Regions from separate parts of the Desulfovibrio intestinivivus genome, predicted to be linked through region 1. Evidence: predicted binding sites of a transcription regulator. Region 1 holds the regulator's gene; each other region holds the start of a gene.
What was found. The regulator sigma-54, encoded in region 1, starts transcription at its own class of promoters, with help from an activator protein. The targets are predictions, from matches to a motif close to CTGGCACGGNNNNTGCTT.
Positions count from the first base shown of each region.

Region 1 (4,437 bases):
AGGAAATGCTGGGCGAAAAGGGCATGGTTTTCAGCGGCACCGCCCCTGACGATTCGCTTGTGGAAATCATAGAGCTGAAGAACCATCCCTGGTTCCTTGGCTGCCAGTTCCACCCCGAATTCAAGTCCCGGCCCATGAACGCGCATCCGCTGTTCCGCGAATTTATCGGAGCGGCGAAAAAGTTCGCCAAGGTGTAATTTCGCAGCGTTAATGCAGCGAGGCTTGTTGGTTTTCACCAAGCTTGGGTATCGCAAAATCGCGCAAAAAGGGGAGGGCATTGCCTTCCTCTTTTTTTGTGCGCAGATTATTTCAACGGCGCAAAAACTGCGCCAAATCAGGTTTTTTGCGCTGGCAGCCCCTGCCGCAGGCTGGGGATGCCGTGAACCTGATCTTGCAACTGTTAGCTATTGCATAATTTTTGCAGATGTGGCACAGTACTTGTAAACAGATAATTCTATAGTCCTATGGCTAGTTAAGGCAAAAGAGCACACATGGCACTGGAACTACGGCAGCAACTCAAGCTGTCACAGCAACTGGTAATGACCCCGCAATTGCAGCAGGCAATCAAGCTGTTGCAACTCTCACGCGTGGAACTTCTGGAAACTGTGCAGCAGGAACTGCTTGAAAACCCCTTTCTCGAAGAATCTTCACTTACTGACGATGCCTCCCAGGAGCAGCACGAGGAAAGCCGCGAAGCGCCCAAGGAGGAAGTATACGACAGGGAACTGGCCAAGGACGCCGACTGGGAAGATTACCTCGGTGAGTTTGCCAGCACCCCCCGCCTTTCGCAGTCGCGCGAATATGAACTTGCCGAAGAAATTTCGCCTCTTGAAGCCCGCTATGCGGCCAAGCCCACCCTTGAGGGACATCTGTTCTGGCAGTTGCGCCTTTCTTCGCTGACAGAAGAGCAGAAGGCCATTGGCGAGGTCATTATCGGCAATCTCTCCTCAGCCGGGTATCTGCAAGCCACCATTGAAGAAGTGGCCGAAATGGCTGAGGTTGCGCCCGAGGCCGTGCTGCCCGTGCTTGAAAGGGTGCAGCTTTTTGACCCCATCGGCGTTGCCGCGCGTGATGCGCGCGAATGCCTGATGGTGCAGATCAAGAACCTTAATTACGCCCGCGATCCCATCCTTGTGGAGCTGGTGGAATCCCACCTTGAAGACCTTGAGGCCAAGCGCTACAAGCCCCTGCTGCGAAAGTTCAAGCTCGATATGGAAGAGCTCAAGGAATATCTGGATATCATCCAGAGCCTTGACCCATTGCCCGGCGCAAGTTTTGGCGGCGGTGAGCCAACTTATGTAAGCCCCGATGTATTTGTGTACAAGATGGGCAGCGAATTTGTGATTTTGCTCAACGATGACGGCCTGCCCCAGTTGCAGCTTTCGGCCATGAGCCAGATGAACATAGGCGGCTCGGAGAAGGAAAAGGACTACTGTTCCGAAAAGATCCGCTCCGCCTCATGGCTTATCAAGAGCCTGTATCAGCGCCAGCGCACGCTTTACAAGGTTATGGAAAGCATTGTGCGCCATCAGCAGCCGTTTTTTGAAGACGGCGTGACCAAGCTCGCGCCGCTCATTCTCAAAGACATTGCAGACGACATCAGCATGCACGAATCAACGGTGAGCCGCATTACCACCAACAAGTATGTGGCAACGCCCCACGGCATCTTTGAATTGAAGTTTTTCTTTAACAGCGGCCTTGAACTCGATGACGGAAGTCAGGTAGGCTCAGAAAGCGTCAAGGCTCTGATCAAGAAATTCATCTCTGAGGAAGATACCCGATCCCCCCTCAGCGATGAGCGTATCGGCGAAATGCTCAAGGAGCGTCTCAAGGTCAATATTGCGCGGCGCACGGTGGCAAAATACCGCACGGCGCTTGATATTCCATCTTCGTCAAGGCGCAAGGAGCATTTCTGATTCCCCGTCGAGTGGCTCAATACTTAGGAGGAACTTATGAACATCTCATTTGCTTTCAAGAATTTTGAAGCCTCCGAACATCTGAAGAAGTATGCCCGTCGCCGCATGGAAAAGCTGGGACGGTTTTTTGGCAAGGCCTCTGGCCTTGACGTTGCCGTTGTGCTGACAGTCGACAAGTTCCGTCATCGCTGCGAAGTGACCGTTACGGGCGAGGGCCTGCATATCAACGCCACGGAGCAGACTTCGGACATGTACGCCGCCATTGACCTTGTGACAGACAAGGTTGAATCGCAGATCAAGCGCCAGGTGGCCCGCGTAAAGGCCCAGCGGCGGCACGCCCGCAATACGGATGTGGACGTGTTTACTTACAACCTCGATGCCGAAGCCGACGTGCAGCAGCCCGTTGACGGCACCGACCGCCTCGCCACCAAGCCCCTGCATCTGGATGAAGCGCTCATGCAGCTTGATTCCATCGGCAGCGAGTTTCTGGTGTTCTTTAATGCAGAAAACAACCGCATCAATGTGGTATACCGCACCAAGGTGAACGGCTATGCCCTCATTGACCCCGTGTTGTAAATGTTCATAATGGGGGGCGGGCTGGCAACGGCTCGCCCCCGTTCAGGCGCACCCCCCTGCCGGTTGCCGCGCAATGGCCTTCACACGGGCTTGAGCGCGGCGCGGATTTGGCAACGTCCGTCAGAAGCCTGTGGCGCATAACCCCGGCTGCAAACGGCGATCTGACCCCGAAGAGGCGAATGTCATGAAGGATTCCGCGCAGATACCCCCCACAGATTCCACCCCTGACGCAAAGCCTGATGCGGACGCGCCCGTTCCCGGCGTGGACGTGCAGGTGTGCATTGTCACGGGCCTTTCCGGCGCGGGCAAAAGCACGGCGCTCAAGGTTTTTGAAGACATGGGCCACTTTGTGGTCGATGGGCTGCCCGTGAGCCTTGTCATGGAAATGGTGGACATGATGTCCCGCCCCTCCATGAGCCACTTCAAGGGCATTGCCTTGGGCATGGATCTGCGCCAGAGCAATTTTGTGGAAGACATCAACGACTGCCTGAGCATGCTCGCGGGCAAAAACATCCGCCCCATGCTGCTTTTTCTTGAGGCCAACAATCAGGAACTCATTCGCCGCTATGCCTCGACCCGCCGCCCGCATCCGCTGGAGCGCGAGGGCATGGGCCTTGAAGCGGCGCTGCTGGCAGAGCGCAGCAGCCTGCGCCCTCTGCGTGAAATGGCTGATCTGGTCATCGACACCTCGCGTTTTTCCATCCACGACCTGCGGCGCGCCATCCAGAAGCGCTGGAGCGGCAACAAAGGCAAGCTGCGGGCCATCAGGGTCAACGTGATTTCTTTCGGCTTCAAATATGGTGTGCCGCGCGAGGCTGATCTGGTTTTTGACCTGCGTTTTTTGGCAAACCCCTATTTTGTGGACGAGCTGCGGCCCATGAGCGGCAAGGACAAACCCGTTGCCGACTATGTGTTCAACTCTCCCCATGCCCGAGAATACCGCGACAAGCTGGTTGACCTGCTGTTTTTTATGCTGCCGCTCATGGAGGCCGAAGGCCGCTATCGCATAACAGTGGCCGTGGGCTGTACCGGCGGCCGCCACCGCTCGGTGGCAATGGCCGAAGAAATTTTACAGGCGCTGCGGCAGGCTGATTATCCGGCTTTTCTGGAGCATCGGCACCTTGAACTTGGCTAAAAAAGCTGGCACGTTCTGTTGCGTGAGGTTGTCATGACGGACGAAAACAAGAAGACTCAGGTTGGAATCATTCTGGTTTCGCATGCCGACTATGGTTCGGCCATGCTGCGCACCGCCGAATTCATACTCGGGCAGCAGAGCGATTGCAGCTCCATCAGTGTTGACGTGGCGCACGAGGTTTCCGAAACCGTTCGCCGTCTTACGGACGCAACCCAGCGGCTCGACAAGGGCGCGGGCGTCATTATTCTTACGGATATGTTTGGCGGCACGCCCACCAATCTTGCGCTTTCGCTGCTGGCAACCCACAAGGTCGAGGTTGTTACTGGCGTGAACCTGCCCATGCTGCTCAAGGTCTTTACCTCGCGCGACAAGGAGCTTGAAGAAGTTGCCCGCATCGCTGGCGAGGCAGGGGCAAAAGGTATTGTGGTTGCGGGCAGCATGCTGCGCAACAAAGCCCGTGACAAAGCCGATAGCTAGTATGTGGTTTCGCGTGGACAATCGCCTGGTTCACGGCCAGGTCATCGAAGCCTGGTTACCCTACACAGGGGCGCGGCATCTGGTGGTAGCCAACGACGAACTTGCGGACGACATAATGCGGCAGCAGATAATTGAACTGGCAGTGCCGCAGCGCGTGATGACCCACTTCATCAGCGTAAAGGAACTGGCGGCCACGCTCAATTCATGCGGAGATGACTGTTTTGTGCTGTTTGCCAATTGTCAGGATGCGCGGCGCGCCTGTGACGCGGGCATCCTCATGCTGGTGCTGAACATGGGCAACCTGCACTACGCGCCGGACAAGCTACAGGTGCT
Region 1 is NZ_JBRBQT010000001.1:2,900,694-2,905,130, reverse strand. Features, by position in the region: gene ACUZ9P_RS12420 (CTP synthase) at 1-197, shown strand, start outside; gene ACUZ9P_RS12415 (hypothetical protein) at 211-444, shown strand; gene rpoN (RNA polymerase factor sigma-54) at 492-1,916, shown strand; gene hpf (ribosome hibernation-promoting factor, HPF/YfiA family) at 1,953-2,492, shown strand; gene rapZ (RNase adapter RapZ) at 2,677-3,627, shown strand; gene ACUZ9P_RS12395 (PTS sugar transporter subunit IIA) at 3,661-4,104, shown strand; gene ACUZ9P_RS12390 (PTS sugar transporter subunit IIB) at 4,106-4,437, shown strand, end outside.

Region 2 (4,437 bases), 530 kb from region 1:
GAGCAGGGTCTGCCTGTTCACGATGTTGAACTGCAGGTGCCACAGCTTGAGGTCGCACCAGGTGCGGATAAGGTTCACGATCTTCTCGGTGCCTTCATCGCCGGAAACGCACTTGGGCGACAGCTTGATGTTCAGCAGGCGGGAAGCGCGGTTGGTCATGCCGTAGTTCTTGGAATGGTAGTTGGAAAGCAGAACCGCGGTGGGGCCGTTCTTGTCCGCGCCGTGCGAAGCGGAAGAACCGTCGGAAAGCGCAGTCCAGGCATGGCGGCCGTTGGGCGTGGCGGAAACCACCTTGCCAAAGGGTACATGCGAGGTGATGGGCACGTAGCGCACGTCCACATGCACGCCGCGATCGCGGGAGCTCTTTTCAGCTTCCACCTGCGTCACGCGGTCAACGTCCTTGGCAATGCTGTCCACATAGGGATCGTTGTTGCCGTAGCAGGGGGCGTTGCGCAGCATTTCGCGCACGGGTTCGGCACCCTTGAAGTCGGCCTTGCAGGCTTCCACCACTTCTTTCATGCTCAGGCGTTTTTCTTCAAACACCAGCTTTTTGATGGCGGCAAGGGAGTCCACCACAGTGCCGTAGCCCAGGAATTCAAAGTAGGAGTAATCCACGCCGCCGGGGATCTTTTCGCAGTGCAGATCCATGAGGTTTTCCATGCACAGGTTGTGCAGCACGGAAGAAAGCGGCGCGGCAAAGTGCTGCGGGCGCAGCTTGTCCACCACATGCTGCTGCTGGAAGGCCTTGCGCAGCAGGTTGAGGTGCTGGGCCTTGTAGGCTTCGTAAAAGTCTTCCCAGTTCTTGAAGGTTGTCGCTTCGCCCGTTTCAAGGCCCACAACCTCATCGCCGTAGTGCTGCATGCGGCCATTGTACATGGTCATTTCAAGGGCGGTGGCAAAGTTCACGTACACGCAACCGGAGGTATAGGTATCGCGGTTGGGCATGCGGGTTTCGGTGCAGCCGGAAACGGCGTAGTCCAGAGCTTCGTTGACCGGGCAGCCCTTGATGGTGTTGAGGAACACCACTTCTTCATCGTTGATGAGCTTGGGGAAGCCGGAGCCATCCTTGATGGTCAGGGCCACTTCGCGCAGGAAGCGTTCGGGCGAACGGGAGTGGATGCGCGCGGCAAGGTCGGGGTAGTTGAGCGGGAATTCGCGCTTGGATTCAAGGAACAGGTAGGTCAGATCGTTGGTGGCGTCTTCGCCATCGGGGGTCTGGCCGCCGATGGTCACGGCTTCCCAGTGGGCGTAGCCTTCCTGGAACTCAACGCCCGTGGGGTTGATGTACAGGTCGATGAACTGGGCCATGTCCACCCACATGCATTCGAGCAGTTCCTTGGCTTCTTCGCGGCTGATGATGCCTTCTTCAATGTCCTTTTTGTACAGGGGGTACAGGTACTGGTCCATACGGCCATTGGAGATGATGGCGCTGGCCTTCTGCTCGATGCGCGAAAACATCTGCACAAACCACTGGCACTGCATGGCTTCGCGGAAGCTGCGGGCAGGGTGAGCGGGCACGTGATCGCAGGTTTCGGCTATCTGGAGCAGCTCGGCCTTGCGCTTGGGGTCACCTTCCTTGGCGGCAAGTTCGCGGGCCAGATCGGCGTGGCGCTTGGCCCAGATCATGATGGAGTCGCACACGATGATCATGGCTTCGAGAAAGGGCTTCTTGTCCCACAGATCAACGGAGTTGGTCAGATCAAGGGTGGCAAGCTTTTCGCGGGCTTCTTTTTGAATATCGAGGAAGCCGCGCTTGATGACCTTTTCGTAGTCCGGCACCCACTGAAGGGCCGAACGGTAGGACGAGGTTTCGCTTACCACGAACTTGGACTTGAGGCCGCGTTCGTCCACATAGGTGACGTTGCGGATTTCGGCAGGCAGGGTCTTGTTGAGGTGTTCATGGTAGGTCTTGCCTTCCCAGTAGGGGGCGATCTCTTCCATAACAACCTTGATGTCTTCCTGCGAAATCTGGAAGGGGCTCTTGTCGCGGTGCTCAAGGTCGGCCAGTACTTCGCGGTAAAAGTCGCCGTCGATTTCAGGATACAGAATGCCGTAACGGCCAAACTTGCCCACGCGGCCAGCAATAAGCTGGCTGGGGGTAATATATACGGTGATTTTTTCGGCCACGTTTTTCAGGGCCTTGGCCCAGCGCAGGGTCAGCAGTTCACCTTCGGTTTCGCGCATGGATTCGGTGAAATACTTGGCGCGCTCAACGTCCACGTGGGGAAGGCTGAACTGGTTCTGTTCCAGAATGCCGTAAACGCGCTCGCGCCCTTTACGGTCAACGCTCTTATTGACAACGCGTTCTTCCTGGGGGGACATGCAGCAACCGCACTGACTCATGATGAAACTCCTGAATGGTGATTATGTTCAAGCGAGATGCTTGTGATATTCATCTCAATGACCACATAAGAGCATCATCCGTGCCATTATATTTAACTATATGTAATATTTATATTTTTTAAAAATATCTCCAAAATTCCAGAAACCACCATCAATTCTCATTGTTGCAAATTTACAACATATTTTTTATAACATACTTAATTTACAATATAATTTAAAAAAGTGTTTTTTTGCAACAGTGCAAAAAAACACTTTTTCACAATCTCACCTTTTTGCCATTGCTTGTACTGCCCATACCGCCAGTTTACCTGCGACATGCATATCCTACCCAGGTAAGAACCGTTACTGCGTGGTTACTTATGCGAGCTGACAATGACTTCAACCACACTTTCGATATTAATATTTGCAGATTAAATTAACTTATATTTACGCGACCAATTTGACTCATAAAATTTTTCACTTCAATATCCTGTTTATTATAAGATAATTATTTCAAAAAGTTGAGAAGCTTGATATCAAATATAGTTTATTGTAGCGTATAAATTGAGAAGCCATCATCGCATTCATTTCAAGGGAATCTGATATGCTTAAGAAGTACTATACAGAATCAACGGACAGAAACAAATTTGATAAAACCTTCTCACGCGCAGAGTTAAAATTACTCTCTCTCGTTGTTATTTCCATAATAATAACTGCGGCGTTGATAACTTCAATTTTCTATTATTACAGAAATCTTGATTTAAAACTCATAACAACCATGAGGTCAGACGCCATTTTTTCTCTCTTGCTTGACCGCATACCGCCAGAAAACTTCACTGCAATTTATGATGACAAAGATGAGGATTCGCACCTTTACAATAAGGTGCAGCAAGAGCTTGACGACGTTCGTAAAATAACCGCCGTCAGGTATCTCTACACGGCAAAGCGCAATTCTGAAGGCAATGCCATATATGTTGTTGATGGCCTGCCACGGGATTCAGAAGATTTTCGTGCCTGCGGTTCGCCCATAGAAGCCGAAATTCTCCCCGCTGTGAACAAATGTCTAGATGGTGATGTTTTTCATGCAACAGATATTCTTAATACATCATGGGGCATGATCATTCCGTCTTGCGAACCGATCAAAAGCAACGGAGTCACGGTTGGCGCTCTTGTTATCGAATTTGACGGAGAATATTTTGCTGAAAATACCGCAAGCTCCCAGCGGTATTACATCATTGCTTCCATTTGCGTTGCCATTGGCGTTGGCTTTGTGGCCATTGTGCTGATTCGCAGCTTTTCCATTCCCCTCTATCAATGGCTCGCATATACAGATTTGCTCACAGGCGCAATGAACCGCAACGCCTTTGAACTGGCCACCCACAAGCTGCACGGTACAGAGCAACAAAAAAACATAACCGTGGTGTCGTGCGACCTGAACAAACTTAAAGCCATCAACGACCAGTTTGGTCACTCGGCTGGCGATGAACACATCAGGGCCCTTGCCCAGCTTCTTATGAAAAATTTCAGGACTCAGGGCTCAACGTACCGCATTGGCGGTGATGAGTTTGTTACATTGCTGTTCAACGCCAGCCTGGACGCAACAGAAAAAAAGATTGCTGAAATTTGCGTTGAGGCACGACAAGTTACCATTGGAAACTTCTGCCTGTGCTTTTCGTACGGCATTGCGCAATTTGACCCGGCGCAGGATGTCAGCATTGACGACACCATTTCGCGGGCAGACGTTAAGATGTACCATTACAAGTGCGCAAAAAGAGAAGCTGAGGCTGCCAAGACCATAATCTGAGGGCCCAAGCGCATGCGCATCCGCAAAAAAAATCAGGCGGCCTGCCCTGCCCCGTAATTACATTCGGGAGCAGCGCGGGCCGCCTGACGCTGGCGGGAGTAACCGCAGCTTCTACAGCATTTCGATAAACGCCTCTACGCGAACCTTGAGCTGCTCCGTATCCGTTTCAGAGTAGTCTGTTTCGATTTGCAGGAAGGGCAACTGCAAGGATTCCTGAACAAATTTCTTGAGGGAGGACGATTCCACCGCATAGGTCTGGCAGCCCTGCCAGGTCAGGTCAACCACAGCATCCACCGCGAAATCTGCCGCCA
Region 2 is NZ_JBRBQT010000001.1:2,372,810-2,377,246, reverse strand. Features, by position in the region: gene hpsG ((2S)-3-sulfopropanediol dehydratase) at 1-2,343, opposite strand, end outside; gene ACUZ9P_RS10315 (GGDEF domain-containing protein) at 2,927-4,126, shown strand; gene ACUZ9P_RS10310 (double-cubane-cluster-containing anaerobic reductase) at 4,238-4,437, opposite strand, start outside.
Region 2: a site for sigma-54 is predicted at 2,413-2,430, ahead of hpsG ((2S)-3-sulfopropanediol dehydratase). Genes of this name have one in related genera too.

Region 3 (4,437 bases), 1.5 Mb from region 1:
CAGCAGCATCCGGGCAGATAGGGGCCAGTGTCGCAGGGCTGGGCCGTGGCAAGGAATATGGCCAGGCAGGGCACCCCAAGGCCAGCAGCTAGATGCATGGTGCCGGTATCGTTGGTAAACAACAATTTTGACCGGCGCAGCAAAGCCGCCAGTTGGGTAAGATTGGTCTTGCCCACGGCATCCACCCAATGGCTTTGGGCAGCCTGAGCATAGGCCTCGGCCAGCGGGCGTTCGGCAGGTGAGCCAAGCAGCACCGGGCAGAGCTTACGCTCGCGCCACAGCTGGTCGCCCACCTCGGCAAAAAAATGTGCGGGCCACTGCCGCCGTGCTTCACTTGCGCCCAACTGCATGGCCACAAAACCGCATGTCTCTGGCGGAACTCCGGCAAGCAGGGCATCCGCTGCATCCTGGGCTTCCTGGGGCGGATCGGCCAGCCTTTGGCGAGTCTGCACGGCTGCGGCTGCTGGTGTGTGCGGCGCGCCCACCATGCGGAACATATCCGCAATATTGAAGGGAGCGCTCAGACGGTTTGTAGCGCCGCTGTTCAGGAATGTGGACCAGATGCCCCTGTTCTGCCCAAAACCGTGCGCGTCAAGGCAGAAACCGCGAATTTCGGCCTGCCCGTCAGCCTGCCCGCCAGCCAGCAAGCCTGTGAGCAGCCGCGCAGGCAGGGTGGTAGTCAGGTTGACAACGCAGCCGGGCCTTGCCTCGCTCCTGACGGCGCGGGCAAATTCCAGCAGAAGGGCCGTTGCGATGCGCCAATCCTTGTCCATGTCGGCCATGAGCCGCGCGCCGGGCAGGGGCCAGGTGCGCTCCACATGGCGCAGCAGGGGCTGGGCGCTGGAGAAATTGTCCAGACACACCAGATGCACTGTCTGGCCCTGACGATGCAGATCCTCAATGAGGGGCTGGCATTGCAGCAGGTCGCCAAATCGCGTCAGGTTGATGACCAGTGTGGTGCCTGAGCGGTCATCCGCAGAGCTGGTGGTCTCCATTGCTTGGCCGCCTTATGCCAGCGCCGAGGTTTTGCCGCCGTTCAGAAGGTTCAGGGCCAGAGCCTTTTCCTGCTTGAATCGGTTGGCCACGGCTGCCTGAATATTGCTGTCGGAAGATCCAAACTGCCCCACGCGTATGTTGTACACGTTGTTGATGAGGTTGCGTTCATAGGCCGCATCGGTCGGCTTGCCGCTCATGGCGTGCGCCCGCTCGAAAATGCGGGCCGCGCCCGCAGGGCCGTGCTGCACGGATGTGCTCCAGATAACCTCGCGCATGGCTGTGGAAACCTTGTCGGGGTTCAGTCCGATGCGTTGCGCAATGGAATCCAGTGCGGGTTTGTAATGGCTCTGACGCACAAAGGCCTCCTGAAGATCCTCAAAACGCTCGGGCTGTTCGCTGGCGATGGCGCGCCAGGTGTCGGGCATGGCGCCCTTGCGGCTGCCCGTGTTGCCGGGGCCTGAGGAGCGCAGGCGTTTGGAAAGATCCGGGGCTTCCGTATCCAGAAAATCCAGAAAATCCTTCAGGCTGCCCGCGCGTGACGATACCTGATACTTGCCGTAAGAGGTGCCGCCGTTGCGGTCATAGCCCACGGCGGCAATGCCGTCGCTGCCAGACTCAAAGCGGGCTGAAAGCTGACCGAGCTCCATGTCCTCGACCTTATGCGAGGCCTTGGTGCGGGCCTGAGCCTGGGGCTGGGTGCGCGAATGGACAAAATCGCCCATGCTGAGCCCCTTGACGCGGTTGTCCATGGCGCTGGTCATGGAGCGCAGATGCCGGGCAGTACCCATGCTGCGGGCAAGATCAAGGGTGGAGTTGCCGCCGGATACTGTCTGCATGAGGCTGTCAATGGCCTTGGTCTGCCGCATGTCGGTTTCTGCCTTGCTGAATACCTGAGTGCGGGCAAGATCGCTTGGCGAGCGCCCTGCCAGTATCATGCCCTGCTGCCCCATGTTCCCGGCCAGGGCCATGCCTGTGCGCTGCGTTTCGGCAGTGCTGGCGTTTTCCGCATTGGTGGTCTGGCCGCTCATGATGTTGGCAAAGGACGCGGGGTTTCCGGCCTGCGCAGGCGCAGTGCGGCGTGGAGCGCCCGCCTGGGCCTTTTGTGCATCAGATGGGGGGCGGATCAGAAAATTGGAAAGTGCCATGTGTTCCTCCTGCGGGGCTGAGGCTCCGCGTTGAGGAAAAAGCAAGTACAGTGCCAACTCTGGATATGCGCGGGTAAAACGACAGGTTATATTTTGCGGATCGGGCCTGCGCCGGAATGCTGACGCTGGCGCAGGAACCCTTCAGGGCCGCCGTCAATAACAAGGGCAACCGACGCTGTCGGTTGCCCTTGGGAAAGACAATGGGGTGGGAGTCAGGCCGGGTCTTCCGCGCGGAAGCAGCTACTGCTTTGCGGGTTGGGTTGGTGCTTCTTCGGTGTTGGCGCGGTGAACGGAAGTCGCCAGTTCCTTGGCAAGGGTTTCGGCAAAGACCGGGGGCATGCCCGCGCCCGTCTTGAATTCCTGATGGACGAGCAAGGCAATGCGCATCTGGCTGCTGCCAACGGCATTGCGTTTGCCAATGTTTTTGAGGTTTGTGCGGCGGGAACCCTGAGTGCTGGGGACATGGCGCTGCACCAGCAATACATCCGCCACCATGGCGGTGCCGCCTTTGCCGCTCAGTTGCGAGGGGGCGTCATACCCTGCAGTCACCACCTGACGGGCGGTTTCCGGTGCGGTCGTCCCGGCAGCAAGCACGACTATCTGGAGGATGTAGCCAGCTTCGCTGGGGTTTGGCACTACCGTGTAGCCCTGGCGTTGCAGCCATGTTTCCACCTGGGTGCGCAGGCCGAAAATCTTGTTGGTATTGTCGCGCACGTTGACATAAACCGCCGGATGGATGTTCACATCGGCTTCCGGCTCCTCAATCTGGCCCTGGCGCAGCACTTCCACACGTGCGGCGTCCGCCGATTGGCGCACGCAGCCGCACAGGGAGGCAAAGGCCAGGCACAGCATCAGAATATAGCGGATAAAGGACATACTGCTCCTTTGAGATGCCGCCGCCAAAAAAGGCGCGGATCTGAGTTGTATTCGGGGGGAGATAGTATTTGCGCCCAGCCTCGCAGGGCGAGGGCTGGAATGCGGATAGCGTTGGCGCGAAATCAGGAGCGCAGCGACTCGAGAATCTTTCGGCTTAATGTGTCCTCTAGGGCTGGCAGGATTTCCTCCTTGCCCATGTTGGCTCCCTCAGCGCGCACCGTGGTGCGGTGCATGTCCGCATCTGACGGTTCCCGTCCGTTGCGGCCCACGCCTACAAGAGCTTTCATTCCCCATATTTTGCTTTTGCCGGAACTGTCCAGCAGGGCCACGCCCAGGCCAAGGGCTGCTCCGGCGCCGGCCCCCCAGGCTGCCCCGCTTCTGCCGCCGGTTGTGCCGCCAAGCAGCACGCCCAGCATGGCTCCGGTGGCGGTTGAACCCAGGGCATGCCCTGCGCTCACAGGCGCGTTGCGCGAACCCAGAGGGTATATGTCCTCCACCTTCACGCGTATGAGCAGGTCTGCCTTTTGCGCCGAATCGGCGGGGGTCAGATCTTTTTCGCTCTGTAAATAACTCGTGAGCATGGATTCAAAGTCGGCGTTAAACGAGGCGTCGCCGCCGCTCACTGTCACGTGCACGGTCTGCCCTTTGCGCACCTGCACACTTTGCAGCGGCGCATCAGAAACGTCTGCATCTCTGCCTGGCTGCGTTCCGGAATCTGCGGCAGGCGGGGTGCCCGGCTGCTCCTGATGCGTGGCGCAACCCGCGCCAAAAGCAAACAGGGTCAGCAGGCACAGAGCCGCAAAAAAGTTACGTGGCAGAAAACAGATTGGCATATGCTTCCTTGCAATTTTGAACGACACTATCATAAATAGCGCAGATTGGCCTTGCTGTCCAGTTTGGCACGGTTGACCCCAGGGTAAGCGGTGTTGGCGCATGGCACTGAGATAGGTCGGGACTTGACAAATGCTTCGTACTTGACGCTATTGGTTGTGTCGCGCATTGCCGCCAATGGGGCGTTATGGCGCTGCAATGGATTTTGGCAACGGGAAATAATCGTTGCGAGGGCGTGTTGCGTTGCGATTGCACGTAAGAAAAATTGCGCGAAAACGCCGCGCTGACAACCATATAAGTGACGGTGCAGGGTGCGGGCGGCAGCCACGCGATGGCGTGAGCGTTGACAGGGCCGCGCGTCTTTTGCCGGCAAGCACGAGATAACCGAGGGGCAGCATGGGCAAACAGCTTATCATTGTGGAATCACCCGCCAAGGTGAAGACCATCAAGAAGTTTCTGGGGCCGCAGTACATGGTGCAGGCCAGTGTTGGCCATGTGCGCGACCTGCCGTCCAGCTCGCTTGGTGTGGACGAAGCCAACGACTTTGCGCCGCACTACGAGGTTATAGACAATAAAAAGAATGTGGTCA
Region 3 is NZ_JBRBQT010000001.1:1,404,646-1,409,082, forward strand. Features, by position in the region: gene ACUZ9P_RS06005 (glycosyltransferase family 9 protein) at 1-995, opposite strand, end outside; gene ACUZ9P_RS06010 (VgrG-related protein) at 1,008-2,141, opposite strand; gene traT (complement resistance protein TraT) at 2,382-3,017, opposite strand; gene ACUZ9P_RS06020 (hypothetical protein) at 3,140-3,850, opposite strand; gene topA (type I DNA topoisomerase) at 4,245-4,437, shown strand, end outside.
Region 3: a site for sigma-54 is predicted at 2,181-2,198, ahead of ACUZ9P_RS06010 (VgrG-related protein). Genes of this name have one in related genera too.

Region 4 (4,437 bases), 220 kb from region 1:
CCCCAGTTGCGCCCTCATGTTCCGGGTAGATCTGCCGGAGTACTTCCCCGATGTGGCGGAAAAGTACGGCGCATGCAGCCTTGCGGACGCGCAGGAATTTCTGCTGGATGCTGTGGACAGCGGCGACCTCTCGCTGAAGGCCGATGGCAAACAGCAAACCCTGCCCGACCTCAAGCTGATCTACCACGCGCCCTGCCATCTGCGGGCACAGGGCAACGGCCTGCCGGGGCTGGAACTGCTGCGCCGCCTTGACGGCGTAACCGTGGAAAATGCTGATGCAGGCTGCTGCGGCATTTCCGGCAGCTATGGCTTTAAAAAGGAAAAATACGACATTGCCCAGACCGTGGGCTCGGAACTGTTCGCCAAGGTACGTGAAAGCGGCGCCCAGGCGGCGGTTTCCGAGTGCGGCACCTGCCGCGTGCAGATCACGCACGGTTCCGGCAAATTCAGCCTGCACCCTGTCACCATTCTGCGGCAGCGGCTCGAAGCCCGCTAGGCTTTGGATTGCGGCAACTATGCCACGCAGTTAAGCGCTTACAACACCCGCTTGGCAGACGGTTCACCGACTGCCAAGCGGGTGTTTGCAAGGTCAACACCTCAGGAAATCAGAAACAGGCTGCAACATTGCCGCGCCGTCTGACGCATATTTTCTGTGCATTGCTCCAGTTGTCCAGACGGTTTGACCAACCCAAAGGATACGCCATGACAGCCCAAAACAGCACCAGAGCATTCTGGAACAGCAGAGCCGAGTCCTTTCCCCGCTATGAATCCGGGGCCGACACCTACGAAGGCCGCATGCTCCAGCTGGCGCGTGACAACGGCGTGGATTTTCGCGGCAAAACGGTTCTGGATGTGGGCTGCGGCAGCGGCATGTACACCATCCGCCTTGCGCAGGAGGCCGCATCGGTCATTGCCGTGGATATATCTGACGAAATGCTCCGCATCCTCATGCAGGATGCCGCCGCGCAGGGCCTTGCCAACATACGGCCCGTGCTTTCAGACTGGGAACACTTTGCCCTTGAGGAACGCTTCCAGATTGTATTTGCTTCCATGACCCCGGCCCTGAGCGATGACGCCGCCCGCGCGAAGCTGCAGCACTACGCTCTGGAGCAGGTGGTCTTTATGGGATTCACCGAGCGCAAGACTTCGGATGTCATGGCCGGGCTGTACACGCACTACGGCATCACGCCGCCGCAGTTCGCCGATGCCCCCGACATGCGTGCATGGCTTGAGGGCCAGCGCATTCAGTATACCGCGCTGCCCGTTGACGGCCAGTGGGTTGTGCCGCACACCCGCGATAAGCTGCTGGGAGCCTGCGCCGCCAACTTGCGCGCCCGTGGCTCTGAGCCGGATATGGCCCATCTGGCCGCGCATCTTGAGGGATTTCGCAACCAGAACGGGGAATACGTGGAACGCACGGAATATTCCCTTGAAATGCTCATCTGGCGTACATCCTGACCACGGCGCTGATCCGCGCAGATACTTCAAAAACTTCTGGCTGCGCGTAAAACTACCATCCCCGCCGCCGAACCACTGCCTGCATTTCTGCCGCATATGCTGCGCATAAGCCATGCGCATTGTCTTGCTCGCTGTATTCTTACGCGGGTTGGATTGTTCACGCTTTGCAGCTTTTACGCCTCCATTCCTATTTTGATACAATTTTGAATCAAATGCTCCCGACTCCGACCATACATATCTTTGCGGCATGCAGGGCTGAGCATACTCGATGAATAAGCCCTTTTGCATTCCTCACTGACAAATCAGTCCGAACGTATACGTTCTTGCCTGAACCGCCACCTTCCTCCCCTCACACTGCCCTCAATTCGCCGCCTTTTTGCTATTCAATCCCCGCCCTTGCCCCATTTGCCTGATGGGCCGGGCTTTCTGCGTTCATGAGCAGCCATCACTGCCCTGCCTGTTTTCCACTGCGCGTCCATCACCGTAGGCCCCAAATACAGCCCATTCTGTCCCCGCACATTCACGCATGGTGATTTCTCTGCAACACGTTCCCAATTTCAAACAAATTTGTATCGTCGATTTACAGCCAAAATTTTTCGTCAAATAAAAACCTATCATTAAACCGAGTTACAGAGAACCGAGTTTTTTATGCACCGTGGGCCATATTAACAATTTTGTATTGATTGTGCATACAGATTATAAAATTAATCAATAATATTATATAGTTAAACTAACGGCACGGTTTCTGCACAAAGAGGGACAAGCGCAACGAGCGCGGGAACATCAAACCCAGAGGGAATCTCATGCGTCAGGTAGCTATTTACGGCAAGGGCGGTATCGGCAAGTCCACCACCACACAGAACCTTAACGCCGGCCTTGGCGAAATGGGCAAGAACATCATGATCGTGGGTTGCGACCCCAAGGCCGACTCCACGCGCCTTATTCTGGGCGGCCTTGCCCAGCAGAGCGTGCTCGATACCCTGCGTGAAGAGGGTGAAGACATCGAGCTGGATCTGGTGCTCAAAAACGGATTCAAGGGCATCCGCTGCGTGGAATCCGGCGGCCCCGAACCGGGCGTTGGCTGTGCCGGGCGCGGCATCATCACCTCCATCGGTCTGCTGGAACGCCTTGGCGCCTACACTGAAGACCTCGACTACGTGTTCTATGACGTTCTGGGCGACGTTGTGTGCGGCGGTTTCGCCATGCCCATCCGTGAAGGCAAGGCTCAGGAAATCTACATCGTGGCCTCGGGCGAAATGATGGCCCTCTACGCCGCCAACAACATCTGCAAGGGTGTCAAAAAGTACGCCAACACCGGCGGCGTGCGCCTTGGCGGCATCATCTGCAACAGCCGCAAGGTTGATGGCGAAGCCGAGCTTGTCTCTGCCGTTGCCAAGGAAATCGGCACCCAGATGATCCACTTTGTGCCGCGCGACAACATGGTGCAGCGCGCCGAAATCAACAAGCAGACCGTTATCGAATTTGACCCCACCTGCGGACAGGCCGACGAATACCGCACCCTGGCGCAGAAGATCGACGGTAACGACATGTTTATCATTCCCAAGCCCCTTTCCCAGGAAAGGCTCGAAGAGCTGCTCATGGAACACGGTTTGATGGACGCCTAAACCAACAGCACGAAACGGAGAACAACAATGCAGATGATTCGCACGATTATTCGGCCTGAGAAGACCACCGAGGTTCTCTCCGAGCTGCTGGCAGCGGGCTTTCCCGCCGTTACCAAGCTTGATGTGGTGGGGCGCGGCAAGCAGAAAGGCATCATGGTGGGCGACATTCAGTACGATGAAATTCCCAAGCAGATGCTCGTGCTTGTGGTCAGCGATGAAGACAAGGACGATGCCATCCGCGTTATCCTGCGCGTGGCAAAAACGGGCGACGGTCACTTTGGCGATGGCAGAATCTTTGTTTCAAGCGTCAGCGAGGCCTGGACCATCAGCAGCGGCAAGTCCGGCCTGTAGGAGGCTCCCATGCAGGAAATAGTTGCAATGGTTCGGGCCAACATGGTGGCGGCTACTAAAAATGCCCTGTCCAAGGCCGGATGCCCCTCATTCTCATGCACCAAGTGCCTGGGACGCGGCAAAAAAGGCATGGATCCCGCCACGCTGCGCATGGTTATGGAAAGCGGCGAGCTGCCGCGCACTCCGGCGGGCGAGTCCCTGACCGAAGTGGGCAGGCTGATCCCCAAGCGGTTGTTCAATATCTGCGTTCCCGATGAAAAGGTCGAAGCTGTGGTCAAGGCCATTATAGAAGCCAACAGCACCGGCCACCCCGGCGATGGAAAGATCTTTGTGATGCCGGTGGAAGAATCCTATGTGGTTCGCACGGGCGAGCGCGCTGACGCATAAGGTAGGTATGTATGAGTATTGACGCCAACGCAGTAGTGCTTGAGCGCTACAACGCCAAGGTCTTCAAGAACCGCAAGGAGCACATGCTCAAGGTCAATCCTGCGGAAGACCAGATTATTATCGCCAACACGCGTGCCATTCCCGGCATCATGACCAACCGGGGCTGCTGTTACGCTGGCTGCAAGGGCGTTGTGCTCGGCCCAATCAAGGATATGGTCCTGATTACCCACGGCCCTGTGGGCTGCGGCTTCTATAGCTGGGGTACGCGCCGCAACAAGGCCAAGGCAGAAGGGGATACCCCCAATTACATCCAGTACTGCTTTACCACAGACATGCAGGAGCCTGATATCGTCTTTGGCGGCACCAAGAAGCTCAAGAAGGCCATTGATGAAATCATGGAGCTTATGCACCCCAAGACCATCATGATCGCCGCCACCTGCCCTGTGGGCCTGATCGGTGACGACATTCAGGCCGTGGCCGCAGAAGCTGAACAAGAATACGGCATCCGCTGCGTGGCATACAGCTGCGAGGGTTACAAGGGCGTAAGCCAGTCGGCGGGCCACCACATCGCCAACAACGGCATCATGAAGCGCGTTATCGGCACAGGCAGTTACGA
Region 4 is NZ_JBRBQT010000001.1:3,122,254-3,126,690, forward strand. Features, by position in the region: gene ACUZ9P_RS13290 (anaerobic glycerol-3-phosphate dehydrogenase subunit C) at 1-496, shown strand, start outside; gene ACUZ9P_RS13295 (class I SAM-dependent methyltransferase) at 703-1,458, shown strand; gene nifH (nitrogenase iron protein) at 2,262-3,083, shown strand; gene ACUZ9P_RS13305 (P-II family nitrogen regulator) at 3,111-3,434, shown strand; gene ACUZ9P_RS13310 (P-II family nitrogen regulator) at 3,444-3,821, shown strand; gene nifD (nitrogenase molybdenum-iron protein alpha chain) at 3,833-4,437, shown strand, end outside.
Region 4: a site for sigma-54 is predicted at 2,192-2,209, ahead of nifH (nitrogenase iron protein). Genes of this name have one in related genera too.